2 regions of the Paenibacillus sp. sptzw28 genome follow, and region 2 is predicted to be linked to the other one. Evidence: riboswitches for the same ligand, from Rfam matches in the RefSeq annotation. Region 2 holds a riboswitch; the other holds the start of a gene.
What was found. A riboswitch is a leader RNA that binds a small molecule or an ion and turns the genes downstream of it on or off. The one in region 2 is predicted to bind cyclic di-GMP.

Region 1 (7,547 bases), 1.6 Mb from region 2:
TATACCGGTTGGTGCCTCAATTACGGGCCAGCGATCATGAGCAGGTGTCCATGGATAACGGTTATTGTTCGCATAGACGCGCATCGAGGTTTCGATTGCGTTGTTTACCCAGAAGATTGTTGCGTGCGTAAGGATGTCGTCCCTTGTAAAGACATTCTCGACGTTGCCGTTATTGTCACTCCATTTGGCCCATCGTTCTAGGATCCATGCGAGCATTCCAACTGGCGAGTCGCTCAGTCCGTAGGCGAGTGTGCCGGGATCAAGAACGTGAACGGCGAGATGCGATGCGAAACGGCGATCAATCTCCAAAATCTGCGATCTGATTTTCTCAGTGATGTTGTCGGGAATGGGACGGCCTCCAGAGAAATCCCAAGCGCGATCTCCATTAAAAAAGCTCAGTTTTAGAGCAGACCCGATATGTATTGCGTAGAGCTCGTCACTATATTTGTGTCCCAGTTGACCGGTCACGAGAGCACCTACATCGCATCCCCCTGCCGCGTATTTCGCATAGCCGAGAGTATCGGTCATTAGCGTATGCCAGAGATCGGCAATTTTCCAATAGTTCATGTCCGGGTTGTTTGGCAGTGGCGCCGAGAATCCAAAGCCAGGAAGTGAGGGCACGATTACGTCGAATGCTTCAGCCGGATCGCCCCCGAATGCGCCAGGGTCCGCTAGTGGATCAATGACCTTGGACCAATGCCAGAACGTCCAGGGCCAGCCATGGGACAGGATCAATGGTACAGGGTTGGGCCCCACGCCAGGTTTACGCATAAAGTGCACAGGTACTCCGTCAACATCTACTTTATAGTGTTCGTAGGCGTTGATCGCCTTCTCGGATTTGCGCCAGTCAAACTCGTTAATCCAATAGTCGACGAGTTCCTCAAGGTAGTTCCGACTAACACCGTAAAACCAGTCATCATTACCGGCATCGAGAGGCCATCTAGTGGATTTTAAACGATTTTGAAGATCAGCAAGTAACTCATCCGATACGTAGATCGGACTCGGTTCAAGCACGAAAGGAGCTGTTGTCATAAATGTTCCTCCTTGTATTCGTTTGTTTCGTTCGACCACCCGGGTATGAACAATGGAAAAGGCAACCTCGGCGGAGACTATGAATCATTTCCCAGTTCGACCAGACGCCTCAATGCGGGTATTGCGGACGCAATTGCTTGTTTTTCTTCCAGAGTGAGCCCTTCCATGAATTTCGAAAGTTGCGCAATGCGATCCAATCGACGCGAATCAATAACATTTGCCCCCAGCGCGGTAATATGCACTTGAACGACTCGGCCATCATTTGGATCTGGTCGGCGCTCGACGAGCCCGTCACGTTCAAGTCGTGTCACCAGCTGTGTGACTGCCGACTGCGTAACTTGTTCATTAACTGTCAACTCAGTAAGCCGCATGGGACTCTTGAGGGACAACGTGTGCAGGACGGAAAGTGTAGTAAAGCTTAGTTTTTCAATTGACGGCAACCGAATGAAAATCCTCGTTAAATCTTCGAACACCATAGCGAAGTCGCTAACGTTCAACTCAGTCAGGTTATTTTTAGGTTCCATGAATAAAACTATATCACAAATTTATATAAGTTTCTAATGTAAATTTAGTTGACCAAGACTCCAACCAGATTAAAGACGTTGGGTTCACGCCCCCGTTTCAACGAAATCATGTTCTCTACTTGTGTCACTAACCTCCGTTAACTCAATGAATGCAACTAAAATTTTTCGTAGTAGGTGCTTGTAATTGTTGACAGCGTAAGTATTCAATCCTCTGGCGGATATTTGAATGGTTATATAAACTCGCTTGCGAGACACCCGATTCTTCTGATAGGCTATTGAAATTGATGCTCTTGTTGACTCGTAAGAGGCGTGAGATCGCCTGACCTACCTTCTCTAAGGTGCTTGCCTTCCGTTGGGCTTGGATGCTCTTCAGATGGGCTGTACGATCGTAATTAGCCATTTCCAGCACTCACCTTTCTTTTTACACGGTCTTGTCTACCGAAAATGATGTTGCCTTCTTGTTCTCCGAAGGCTGCGAGGAGAGGCTAAGCCCTCAATTTCTGAAATGGGCTTGGCAAAATCCAGCAAAACAAAGGCCAAAGATTTTGGCAAAACTTCAAAGTTTATCGAATGAAAAGAAAATAATCATCCTAAAGTCTCCGAATGACGTACGAGAATTTTTGGCAAGCGTGAAGTTATTGAAGTAACCGGAACGATTAATAAAATGCTTCAAAATAAAGGAGAGAAAGAACAAATGAAGGACTTCCTGCAGAACATCAGGGCCGTTTTCTTCGACCTTGACGATACGCTTTACGACCAATTGGAGCCGTTTCGGGCGGCCGTCGCCGATACCATGTCTCCAGAAACTGCCGCAGAGCTGGAGCTCGGGACGCTGTTCCGCAGAGTGCGCCACTACAGCGACCGGCTGTGGGACAGCTACAAGGAGGGGAAGCTCAGCCTGGAGGATGTACGGATGCAGCGGCTGATTCTCGCATTCGGGGAGCTTGGCATTGAAATGAGCAAGGAGACGGCGGCGGCCATTCAGTCCCGTTATTTGCAAGGGCAGCAGCAAATTATGCTGTCCTCGGGTGCGGAGGAGTTAATAGCGGCTCTTCGGCAGCGCGGTCTTGATGTCGGAATTCTCACCAACGGACCGGTAGATCATCAGATGGTCAAAATCCGTGCCCTTAAGCTGGACCGTTTAGTACCTAAGGACCGGATCTTTATATCCGACGCGGTAGGAATCGCGAAGCCGGACCCGCGTGTCTTTGAGCATATCAGCCGGGTTACCGGACATTTGCCAGAACACTGCTTATATATCGGCGATGCGTGGGAGAACGATGTAATCACCTCGCTGGAAGCGGGTTGGCGTGCAATATGGCTGAGCAGAAGAGGCTTCCGGCCCGATACCGGCCATCAGCCGGCTATGATTATTAGCGATTTGCGGGAACTGCTTGACCTTATCGTTCTATCAAATCATGAAGTAAGCCCCAAATAACTGTGTTTAATAATTAAATCCTTCGAACCATAAACAGATATCTCCCACCTCCTGTATAATAAAGGCGATTCGACATGATTCTACATATTTTTTGATCAATCTCGATAAGGCAAACCTGGTGAAAGCCAGTGACGCAAAGCTAAAGGGGCTTCTGCGGCGAAAGCCGCATGCCAGCCAGCCGCCGAAGGATGGTGATATCAGCGGAACCTTCCTGTCAGTATAGAGGGTTCTTTTTTGTTGTCGTGATGATAGAAGGAAAATATCAGATTTACAGGGTTTATGCTTACGATGCTGCGTTTTCTCCGAAAACGCCTGATTATGCTTACGATGCTGCGTTTTCTCCGAAAACGCCTGATTATGCTTACGATGCTGCGTTTTCTCCGAAAACGCCTGATTATGCTTACGATGCTGCGTTTTCTCCGAAAACGCCTGATTATGCTTACGATGCTGCGTTTTCTCCGAAAACGCCTGAGGAGGGTTATGTTCATGGGTCGAAAAAAATTAGCAAAAATCGCCGCTTCTGTTCTTTCCTTTGTCTTGATTGCGGCATGCTAATGATTGCTCCGGTTCTAGCAGCCACAACCTTCAGTGATGATTTTGAGAACGGTACCGCTGGCAATTGGACCGCTCAGAAGGGTACTTGGTCTGTTGTGAGAGACAGTGGTACTTATGTCTATTATCAATCCAGTATGAACGAGGGACGGGCAATGGCTGGAGACCAGTCATGGACGGATTATTCCGTTGAAGCCAAAGTTAAAGTGGACAAATGGAATGGCAGCAACCGCACTTATGTAGCCGGACGTTATAAAGACGGCAACAATTTCTATGCGGCGTCTTTATTTAACAGCGACGGAGGCAAACTGGAGATTCGGAGGAAAATAGACGGCTCAACCACAACGCTGTCAACGAAGGATTTTCCGCTTGCTGAGGGCACATGGTATACGGTGAAGCTTGAATTGAACGGTACAACGATCAGCATGTACATAGATGGAACCTTACAGTTAACGGCTAATGATTCAAGCTTGACTTCCGGAGCTGTTGGCTTGGTGGCTTACAAGACATTCGCCAAATTCGACAATGTCAACGTAACGGGCTATTACAATGAGACATCGCCGACTGAACCCGCTCCCGGGCCGGTGCCTGCCCCGACTGAACCACCGGCTCCAGCTCCTTCCGATACAGCTTCACCCGGCGTTTTCTATGTTTCGCCGGATGGATTGGACGGTAATTCCGGGACGCTGATCAGTCCGACTACGTTAAGCTCGGCTATCGCGAAGCTCCCGCCCGGAGGAGTGATCTACATGCGCGGCGGAACGTATTCTTATTCGTCGGAAATCAGGATTATACAGTCGAACAGCGGTACGCAGGACGCCAGGAAACAAATCGTTCCCTTCGAAGCGGAGAAGCCTGTGCTCGATTTTTCCTCGGAGCCTTACAGCTTCACCAATGTCGGAAGTAACGACAGGGGGATTCGAATCGACGGCAGCTACTGGACGATCAAAGGGCTCGAAATTAAAGGAGCCGCCGATAACGGTATCTTCGTATCAGGCCACTTTAACCGGATTGATAACGTCGACGTCCATAACAACCGGGATTCGGGGCTGCAGCTCAGCGCATACAGTTCGACAGCTCCGAGAAGCGAATGGCCCAGCAATAACGTAATCATAAACACTTACTCTCACGATAACTTCGATCCGGACAACGGAGAGGATGCCGACGGCTTCGCCGCGAAGCTGACGCTTGGGCCAGGTAATGTGTTTGACGGCTGCATCGCAGCCTACAACACCGATGACGGCTGGGATCTGTTCACTAAAACAGAAACAGGACCCATTTCACCGGTAACGATCAAGAACAGTGTTGCCCACCACAACGGTCAGACTTCATCGGGCGTATCGACAGCTAACAGCGACGGCAACGGGTTCAAATTGGGCGGCAGTCAAATCGCCGTAGACCATATAGTCATAAATTCCATTGCGTACCTGAATAAACAAGACGGCTTCACTTACAACAGCAACCCGGGATCGATTAAGCTCACCAATAATACGTCTGTGCGCAACGGGCAAAGTAACTTCAACTTCGCCGTTGGCACCCATGTGTTCATGAATAACATATCTTACAAGGGCGGCGCCAGCGATAAAATAAGCGGCACCGACGTACTGAAGACAAATGTCTGGTGGCAAAACAGTAAAAGTGTTAATGCAAAGGGACTTTCTGCCGGCGACGCCGACTTTATAAGCCTTAAGCCTGAATTAATCCGCAATGCGGACGGTTCCCCTAACCTCGGGAACTTCCTGAAGCTTGCGGAGGGAAGCGAACTGATCGGCTCAGGAACGCCGGACGGCACGAACATCGGCGCGTTCTTCCAACACTGAATTGTTACAGGGCGTTACACGAGTACATGGGGAAAGTTGAAAATAGAGTCATAAGGGGCGGCCGCGGCTGCTCCTTTTTCTCAGGCAACAATTCCGGATTATTTTCGTCTGAAAGAGTAGATGCTGCCATCTGTGCGGGAGGCGAAGCTTAATGCGTAAAAAATACTTGTTATTCGTATCGATGATTATGTTGACTGCATGCAGTTTGTTTTCCAATCATTCTGATTTGACCTTTCACGAGGCTGAGAAAGCGGGATATGTCGTATCAGGCCCTGGAGGGTTGTCTGGCATCCGGAAACTGGAGGAGTTTCATCAGAATGTTCAAAATAAGCTCAAGAGCCAAGTAAGCATCGCCCAATATACCGATGAAGGGGATCCGATCTATACTGATCTGGATTTTAATGGAGAGGCGATTAAATATACCTATGATAATTCATGGGATGCGTTCGGAGGACAAGGGAAAGGCGTCAGAACAGCAACCTGTAAGGCAATAATTAAACGCACCGGTCCTTATGGGGAGGCCAATGGAACGGTATATTTATTAAGTCAGTGTAACCGCGATATCGGATACAGCGACCCGGATAGAAAGGAATATTTCCTGTTATTTGTTCCGCAAATGCAATGATACTGCCGTGCCCGGCAGCTACACCAGCCCTGTACGCTCCCGTTCTGCAAGCATATCGGACGGCAGCTTGCCGACGGTCCGCTTGAAGACGCGGTTAAAGTAGGAGGGATCGCTGTACCCGAGATGGTCCGAAATCTCCTGCACCGACAGGTGGGAGTGGCTCAGCATATATTGTGCCGTCTTCATGCGCCTAAGGTGAACGTATTCGCTGATCGTAAGTCCCGTTACTTTGCGAAACAAGGCTGCCGCGTAATTGGGACTGACTCCGACGCTTGCGCCAAGCTCGATCTTCGTAATCTTACTGCGGTACTGCTCTTCGATAAACCGCTTCATTCGCTCGATATGCCGAATAGCCGACGGCGCCTTCGCACCCTCGTCCACCTCTCGGTTCACCGTTACGATAAGCTCTGTCAGCAGGGCATCGCACATCACCGTGAAATAACGGTCCTGCTCCGTCCACTGCTCGGCAAGCTGCAGCAGCTTATCCAGAAGCAGCTCCGGCATGTGGGTCATCCAGCGCAGCGGTTCCGTGCGGGCCAGAATGGGAAGAATCGCCGCAGCTTCCGCGCCGGAAGGACTGAAGCGGACCATCATGCTCTCGCGGATGCCGCCGTTTCCCTTCAGCTCGGAGGCGGGGACGCCTGCGGGAATAAGCAGCAGCTCGTTCTTGCGGCAGACGGCCGTTTGTCCTCTGTATTCGAAGCTGCATTGTCCGAAGCGCACCCAGATAAGCGTATAACAATCGGCGCCAAGCGTCCGGCGCTCCTGCCGAAGGATGCCTCGTTCCTGCCGAAGTTCAAAGATGTTAAACATAAGTGAAGCTCTCCGTTTCCGTTCTCACAGTACTATAGTGTAATTACTGTACTATAGTACATCGATCTTCCGCAATCGTTCTTTTACAATAAAGGAAGTGAAATACCCCATAGGAGAGTGTAACCACCGATGAAAAAGACACAAATCGTATGTACGATGGGACCCGCTTGTCTGTCTTCAGATATACTGGAGGATATGATCAAAGAGGGTATGAATATTGCAAGACTGAATCTTGCCCACGGCGAGCTTGACGATCACCGTCAGCGCATTATCAATGTTCGCGCTGTCGCTTCCAAGCTGAACATGCCGGTCGCAACAATGCTTGACATTAAAGGCCCGGAAATCCGCACAGGGCTGCTGAAGGAGCCGTCTTACTCGCTTAAGAGCGGAGAATTTCTGACGCTGACGACCGAGCAAATTAAAGGAACGGAGAAACGGATTTCCGTCTCCTATGATTTGGCGCAGGATGTGTCGATCGGCTCGCGCATCATGATCGACGACGGGCTGATCGAGCTTCAGGTCGTTCGAATTGAAGGAACGGATGTCGTGTGTGTCATTAAGAACGGCGGCGTAATCAAATCCCGCAAAGGCGTCAACCTCCCGGGTATCCGGACGAGCCTGCCTGGCGTGACCGAGCGCGATAGGCAGCACATTCAGTTTGGAATCGAAATGAACGTCGATATGATCGCGATGTCGTTCGTTCGGCGCGCGGAGGATGTGCTTGAAGTGAAGCGGATGCTGGC
Region 2 (7,547 bases):
GGACATTCCGTTGATCGAGATGGAGCAGGATATTAACGATCCTGCGGTAGCCGATATGATATCTGACCAGCTGCTTAAGCTGCTGGAGCATAGTAAGGAAGGATAGGGGAGCAATGGCGATATCAAGGCGGGAAATAGTGCAAAACCTTCGCTCACAGCTGGAAAATGGGCGTTTTATCGTAGGGGCCGGAGCCGGAACCGGACTGTCGGCGAAGTGCGCGGAAGCGGGCGGCGTCGATATGATCATTATTTACAATTCGGGCCGCTACCGGATGGCCGGACGGGGATCTTTGGCCGGCTTGATGCCTTACGGCGATGCCAACCAAATCGTAATGGATATGGGCGGCGAAGTGCTGCCCATCGTGCAGAACACCCCGGTGCTTGCCGGAGTATGCGGTACAGATCCTTTCAGGCTGATGGATGTTTATCTCAAGCAGCTCAAGGGGATGGGATTCTCGGGCGTGCAAAATTTCCCCACCGTCGGCCTGATTGACGGTGTTTTCAGACAAAACCTCGAAGAAACGGGTATGGGCTATCACCTGGAAGTGGATATGATCCGTAAAGCCCACGAACTGGATTTATTGACTACTCCGTACGTATTCAATGAAGAGGATGCCATTAATATGGCCAAAGCTGGAGCGGACGTATTGGTCGCTCATGTTGGACTGACCACCAAAGGCAGCATCGGCGCCAAGACCGCTTTGACACTAGACGAATCAGCCGTTCTGGTGCAGAAAATTCACGATGCGGGCAAATCGGTTAATCCTGATATTCTGGTAATTTGCCACGGCGGCCCTATCTCGGAGCCGGAAGATGTCGAATATGTGCTGGGCCGCACGAGCGGCGTTGTCGGATTTTTCGGGGCTTCGAGCATTGAGCGCCTGCCTACGGAGGTAGCCATTACCGAGCAGGTAAGAAGATTTAAGAAGCTGATGAAATAATAGGCATGCAGCCCTCACAACGCCTCCCAGATAACGGGAAGCCGCGTGAGGGCTGTTTTTTTTGCATAGCTTTATGCTGGCCACCTCTTTTAACCAAATGATGGAAATGGTAAAATGGTGGAGGTAACGGGTCAGAATCGCTCTGGCATCGTCAGCTCAATGTGACCATATCCGCACTCTTCCTCTTCTTAGACTTTTACTCTAATACGGCAACTCCGCTGCTTGCAAGCTCAGTTACTTCAATGATCGTTTGAATCTTAATTCGAAAAAAATTTATTTAGAAGAGAGGTTATTGCGATGTTCAAGCTGTTGCTTGCGACCAGAGGATTGGCGGTGCTGCTCCTCGGCATCTTCGCCGGCGGTGTCGCTTTCACGGTGATCGCTCCATCCTTAATGGAGCTCCCCGGTCCCGACTACACGCGATACTGGCAGGCCCTCAACGTCGATTACGGCCGTGCCATGCCGATACTCCTCATGACAAGTATTGTTTTGGTTCTTATCACCACTATACTCTCGTACCGACGCGGTAACCTCATATTCGTTCTCAGCGTCCTTGCCCTTCTGCTAATCGTACTCACTGTCGCTCTTACTCTTACCATGATGGAGCCGCTTAACCAACTCGCCGATACCTGGGACCCCGATCAGCTGCCCGCGGATTGGGAAGAGGTGCGGCAACGCTGGCTTGCCCTGCATACCGTGCGCACGGTACTTGCCGTTGGGGCGTTTGCCGCGCTTCTGGCTGCTCACACCGTCAATCGGGCCAGCGCCCCGCTGCAAGTGAATGCGGACAAGATCCAGATAGGCTCGACCGGTGCCCGCTAGGTAGGTAGGACTATCGAGGAAAAAATGGGGCATGCCGCAATGGGCTGCCCCTCAATCGTTGTTAAGTTATCAGATCCGTTCACAACGAAATACAGAGTGCTGCAATCAACGGTCGTTTCACATCGGGATATTGGCGCCGGCGACACGATCGCCGGAATTACCGGCCGGATCGGTCATTTCATCGTCCTCACCGGCATGAATAATGATGGAACGTCCCAGCAGCGAATCGGTCTTGCCGGGTTCCAGCGTGGCATTCTCGACCAGAAAGGTCGCCTCGGCTGTGCCGTTCTCGCCTACGACCAGATTCGGCAGGTCGCCTAGGTGATGGCCTTCGGGATTTAGAAGTCCGTGCTTTTTTACTTCCGGATTGAAATGGCCGTCTGCCATCTTGAAGTTGCTTCCTGCAAATGCGCTTTCGTGAATGTGGATACCATGCTTGCCTGGCGTCAAGCCGGATACTTTCACGGTGATTTCCACGCCGTTCGCTTGCTGCTTTAAGACGGCACTGCCAATGGTTTGTCCTTTGGCATCCACAAAAGTGGCTGTCGGAGCCCCGATGGAAACGGATCTCCCGTTACCTTCCCAATACACGGGTTGACCGAGCAGGCTGCTCACCATGCGAACCGGTACATAGGTTGTACCGCGGTAGTCCAGCGATTCAGGCACCTGAGTGCCGCCGTTATCGTATAGGCCGTCCGCTGAAGATTTGTTTTCTCCCTGAACGAAAAGCGATACCCTGTCCAGGTTTGCTTCGATCTTGTCGCCGGCGGCTAGTGCCACGCCAGAGAAGAATACCGATCCGCATAAGAATGATACGGCAAGGTGTTTAATAGAATAATTCTTTTCACTCATCAGTTCTCATCCTCCGATGATTAAGTATTTGGATTACAAAGAAGCGCCAATCACATCCTTTATTGTAATATCGAGTTTTTCATCAGGCTTAGCTATAATAGAGTAGCGGCGAAATTGAGCCTGTTTTTTATTTTTACCAACCGATGGTAACGGTGAATCACCGATGAACGTGAAGCCGACTGTTTTTACTTGTATTCAAATAGACAGAAGAACAAGTCGATTAACCGAGAAAGGCTTAATTATGAAGATTATAACTTTGTGCGGCTCTACCAAATTCAAAAATCAATTTGAACAAGCAAACGCATTTCTTACACTTCAAGGAAATATAGTAATCAGCCTTGCCTTCTTTGAGCAGAGTGAAGAGGTTGAAATCACACAAGAACAGGCTCAATTACTCGGAAACTTACATTTCCGGAAAATCGATATTTCCGATGAAATATTCGTCATTGACGTTGATGGTTACATAGGTAGCAGTACAAGAAGAGAAATTGAGTATGCTGAAAAAAAGGGAAAAGCAATTCGCTACTACTCTGATACAGAGATCGTGGGCTTTCAGTTGTAAGCAGGATAGGCCGTAATGCAAATATCTTCGCCGCATTGTCGAACGGAATGGACCTTAACCTTGATCGCTTCATCCATCAATTCTAAGTCTTCACCCCCATAGGGTGTAATGGAATGCCGTCCCCCCAATACCTTCGGAGCGATATAAATTATCCACTTGTCAATAAGATTAGCGCGTAGAAATGAGCCGTTTACTTCGCTCCCACCCTCCACCAGTAGAGAGGTTACTCCCCGGCGGTGCAAAATATCCGAAAGCGCATGCAGATCCAATCCGAACCTGGTTTCAGGGACGGACAGCACTTCAACTCCCATCTGTTCCAGCTTATATACTTTTTCCGGGTCAGCATCCAACTTGGTGACAACCCAAGTTTGAACCTCCGAACAGTCGGTTACATGGGCATCATCCGGCAGCCTCAACTGCGAATCAAGGATAATACGGATGGGATTCTTTCCCCCTTCCGGCAAACGGGTGGTCAGGTGAGGATTATCGGTCAATACCGTATTTATCCCGACCAATATGGCGTCGACCTCGTTCCTTATTTGATGTACCTCAAGCTGTGCTTCCTCGCCTGTGATCCACTTGGAATGCCCTGTTGACGCAGCTAATTTCCCGTCCAAGGTCATAGCAGCCTTGGAGATGAAAAAAGGCCGCCGGTGTGTCATATGATGCACGAATTGTTCATTGAGTCGTCTGGCTTCCGATTCCAGTACGCCAACCTCGACCTCGATTCCCTCCTCTCGCAGCAATTGAATGCCGCGTCCGGCAACCATCGGATTCGGATCCTGCATGGCCACAACAACCCGTGCGATCCCGGAGCTTCGAATCAGTTCTGCGCAAGGAGGGGTCTTCCCGAAATGAGAGCAAGGCTCCAGCGTAACGTACAATGTTGCTCCCCTTGTATGGCCGCTTGCCATTTGGAAAGCGTGCACCTCAGCATGGGGTTCACCCGCCTTACGATGAACGCCGAGGCCGACAATTTGTCCATCATTAACGATGATGGCGCCAACAACCGGATTCGGATTCGTTTTTCCAATCGCCGTAGCCGCCATGTCCAATGCGAGTTTCATAAAATGTTGGTCTGAGTTCATGTTGTAATCCGGCTCCTCATCCCAGTTTGACGCTTTCAGTCATAGCGTTATAAATATGACCCGATTTTTCAACCTTCGTTGCCAAATAACGAGTGTTGTGCTTGGATACATCCCCCCAAATGGATACATGGTTATCGGTTAAGAGACCTTTTTCCCGCAATGACTGCAATTTCCTGGGATTGTTCGTTATTAAACTTACCGGTTTTTGCCGCAAACCTTGGAGTACGCGTATCGCCTCTTCATAGGATCTTTGATCGTCAGCGAAGCCAAGACTAAGATTTGCCTCTACAGTATCGCATCCTTCATCCTGCAGGATATAAGCTAATGATTTGGAAAAAAGTCCAATTCCACGGCCCTCGTGATTGGCCAAATAGAATAATGCCCCGCAGCCGTTATCGACAATCATTCGCATGGATTTCCGTAATTGATAGCCGCAATCGCATCGTTTACTTCCAAATATATCTCCCGTGTGGCAAATGCTGTGCATCCGGATTAAGGCATTCTCTCTATTGGCAAAATCACCGTATACAAGCACGGAGGATTGTTGGTAGGAAGCTAATTCTGCATGAGGTAAAAATTTGAGTACATCATCCATCTGCATGGAAGCGCTGCCTAAATTCAGCCAGGAATACCATTTGAAATCGATCTCCTGGTCGTCCAATTGAACAGGAAGCCTCACCGGGCCTACAAGAGCTATATCAGGACTTTGCTGTTGTTTTAGAATAGTTGTTTTATCAGCCAGAGCATTGTTAACCTGGTTCTTATTCATGAATCCATCTCCTCTGTTTGTATAGTTATCGGTGGTATGATGGCCCCGTCTCTCAACTGAAATCACTTTGCTTACCTGTCACCGCACCTCCTGATAGTTATTCAGCTTGGGCAGATCTTCCGCGGACGGCAAAAAAACCCGTCTACACGTGAGAGTGAATAGACGGGGCTGAGCCGTCGTATTCGGTAGCTGGCTGGCATAGCGGATATTTGATCCGCATTAGCCCCTTTAGCTTTGCGTCGCCGCTTTTCAGCGGGTTTGCCATTATCGTACGAAATATTTCAAAAAAGCACTCCTGCCGCCGCAATCACTGCGAAAGGGCAGGTAAAAATTAGTAAAAAATGTCATTATACTCTAAAGCATGTTTAACTGACTACACAATGAATATAAGATACAAATTCAAGAAAAGCAAGAATAATCATGATTTTTCGACATCAGTCGATAGGGTCCGTGCTGACCTACCTATTATTCGAGGGAGGACCAGTGCGCCGGGTGAATAAGTGACGGGGGCAGTTTTGTAGTCATATCCCCTTTGGCAGCGTTCACCTGAGCTTGTGTGAGAAAAATACTTTCAGTAAGGTTAGCGCCTCTGAGATCAGTATCCCGGAAATCAGCTCCAATAAGGTCAGCCGCTCTCAGGTCGGCACCTCTGAGGTCGGCTGCAATAAGGTAAGCCCCTCTCAAATTGGCGCCTCTAAGATCGGCCCCCTTCAGCTTCGCACCGATAAGGTCAGCCCCTCGGCCGTACGTCTTGCGACGGTTCGGGGAGCCCTTCAGGGAGCGAAGTGCTTCGGCTCTGACAAGTTCACTGGCCTCCACGAGCAAAGCGTTGACATCTGCCCGATATTCGGCAACATCCAGTTCGATTAGTGAATCGGGAGCAAGATGAGTAAGGCGCTCCGTTTCTTCCAGGGCAGAACGGAGAGCATCCCGCATCACACGGGCTGGCGGAAACGATAGCGCTTCACTCAGATACCAAAGGAGTTCATGGAGGTGCCTCATGACCGGAAATACTTCAAACATTTGTTTTGCGGTTTCCGGGGCTTGCCGCCAGTCCTGCCCGCCGAAGGTCACTTGGGAAACCTGCTGCCCCGCGCCAAAGCAATCATAAACAGTGCATCCTGGGAAGCCCAGCTGCCTGAGACTGCCGTGAACGCCGCAGCGGAAGTCCGGCTGCAGGTTTTGGCAGGGCTGCCCGGCAGCTTTGTCAATTGCGAAGTCTGCCGAAGCCGAGAACGGCAGGGCAGCACAGCACAAGCCGAAGCATGCCTCGCAGTCGGCTTGCAGAAGGAGCCGGCTGCCGCCCTGGAAAAGCCCAGAAGATTCTTGATTATTAGACATTGTCTGGTCTCCTTCAGTTCCGGCATAACACAGTACTCAGTGCTTGCATAACTCAGTGAATCAGAATCCCGTTTTCGGTATTTCAACCGGGGAATTAGCACAGGGTTCCGCCGTTCCGGTACGAATATTATACATCCGTTCGTGCGCCTGTTTCATGGCCTCGACAAAAGGACGATAAGGCTGTTGACATACATCCACAACCCCAATTTGATAGTTCTCGCCGTCGAAGCGTCCTAACACAGGTTGGTCGTTCAGCTGGAAATAATGAACCCCGATCAGTTCCGGTATGGAAGCCGCCTGCTCTACAAAGTACCGGTATGCCAAGCCGCGGTCATCCTGGGTCGCAACTGCCCGAATACCGTAGGCCAGCATGCCGACGTCGGCAGCCCCAAAATGGAACTCGCCGATCATGACCGGCTTGTCCAGCCGTTTGCTGATATGCTCAATCATGCTGCGTTCCGGGGCGAATTGATAACAATTGACCGAGAACACATCGAATGCCTCGCATCCTTCCAGCACGTCGTCGCTGCCTACCCATGCATACCGCATTCCCAAATTCAAATGGTTAGGGTCCGCCATCTTACAAGCTCTTGCAGGCACTTCCACATACCGCCGGATAAGTATACGGTTAAAGGCGGTGAAATCTTCCTTGCGTCCCGGGTGATCCGTCCATTCAGCAGACCCAGTCTCGTATAAATCCTCGAACCGCTCGTATAAAGTCCCCCAAGCGGCATTCAAGCCGTCAACGGTATCATATCTCTCAATCAGCCATTCCACAAACTGCAATTTGCTTGCAAAACGGACCTCAGACTTCAGCATCTGTCCTGTCAAATCCAAACCGTCGACAAATGCCCAATGGGGCTCGTTCCGCATAAAATAACCGATCAGGCGGGGGTCTTCCCGCATCGGGATCAATTGTCTAGAGAACGCTTCTGCATTCCGCTCATATTCCGGGCTGAACACATCCGGGAAATCCCGGAAAATAGTCTTCTCCGTAGCCGGGAAGCCGTCCATCGGATAGACATAAGGAAGTTCGGATTGACGGATATAATCGGGAGCGGACCAATTGCCGATCGTGTTCAACCCCCATTGCTTCATTCGATGCTCCGTCAAATCAGCCCATTTCTCCCGCCATTCCTCTCCGAATACGCGGATCAGATTCGCAACCGAGA

Region 1: linked by a shared signal. The riboswitch ahead of KZ483_RS28970 (LamG-like jellyroll fold domain-containing protein) and the one ahead of KZ483_RS05955 (GTP cyclohydrolase II) in region 2 are both predicted to bind cyclic di-GMP.

What each region holds. Positions count from the first base shown of each region.
Region 1 is NZ_CP080545.1:5,771,966-5,779,512, reverse strand. Features, by position in the region: gene KZ483_RS26740 (epoxide hydrolase family protein) at 1-1,032, opposite strand, end outside; gene KZ483_RS26735 (MarR family winged helix-turn-helix transcriptional regulator) at 1,110-1,556, opposite strand; gene KZ483_RS26730 (DUF6262 family protein) at 1,699-1,956, opposite strand; gene KZ483_RS26725 (HAD family hydrolase) at 2,221-2,994, shown strand; cyclic di-GMP riboswitch class I at 3,093-3,180, shown strand; partial or broken gene KZ483_RS28970 (LamG-like jellyroll fold domain-containing protein) at 3,162-4,073, shown strand; gene KZ483_RS26720 (right-handed parallel beta-helix repeat-containing protein) at 4,131-5,366, shown strand; gene KZ483_RS26715 (DUF4362 domain-containing protein) at 5,518-5,991, shown strand; gene KZ483_RS26710 (helix-turn-helix transcriptional regulator) at 6,010-6,804, opposite strand; partial or broken gene pyk (pyruvate kinase) at 6,934-7,547, shown strand, end outside.
Region 2 is NZ_CP080545.1:1,272,519-1,280,065, forward strand. Features, by position in the region: gene KZ483_RS05925 (Tm-1-like ATP-binding domain-containing protein) at 1-106, shown strand, start outside; gene KZ483_RS05930 (phosphoenolpyruvate hydrolase family protein) at 114-941, shown strand; gene KZ483_RS05935 (anthrone oxygenase family protein) at 1,239-1,763, shown strand; gene KZ483_RS05940 (superoxide dismutase family protein) at 1,881-2,615, opposite strand; gene KZ483_RS05945 (hypothetical protein) at 2,857-3,177, shown strand; gene ribD (bifunctional diaminohydroxyphosphoribosylaminopyrimidine deaminase/5-amino-6-(5-phosphoribosylamino)uracil reductase RibD) at 3,168-4,265, opposite strand; gene KZ483_RS05955 (GTP cyclohydrolase II) at 4,282-5,034, opposite strand; cyclic di-GMP riboswitch class I at 5,216-5,307, opposite strand; gene KZ483_RS05960 (pentapeptide repeat-containing protein) at 5,500-6,375, opposite strand; gene KZ483_RS05965 (beta-galactosidase) at 6,436-7,547, opposite strand, start outside.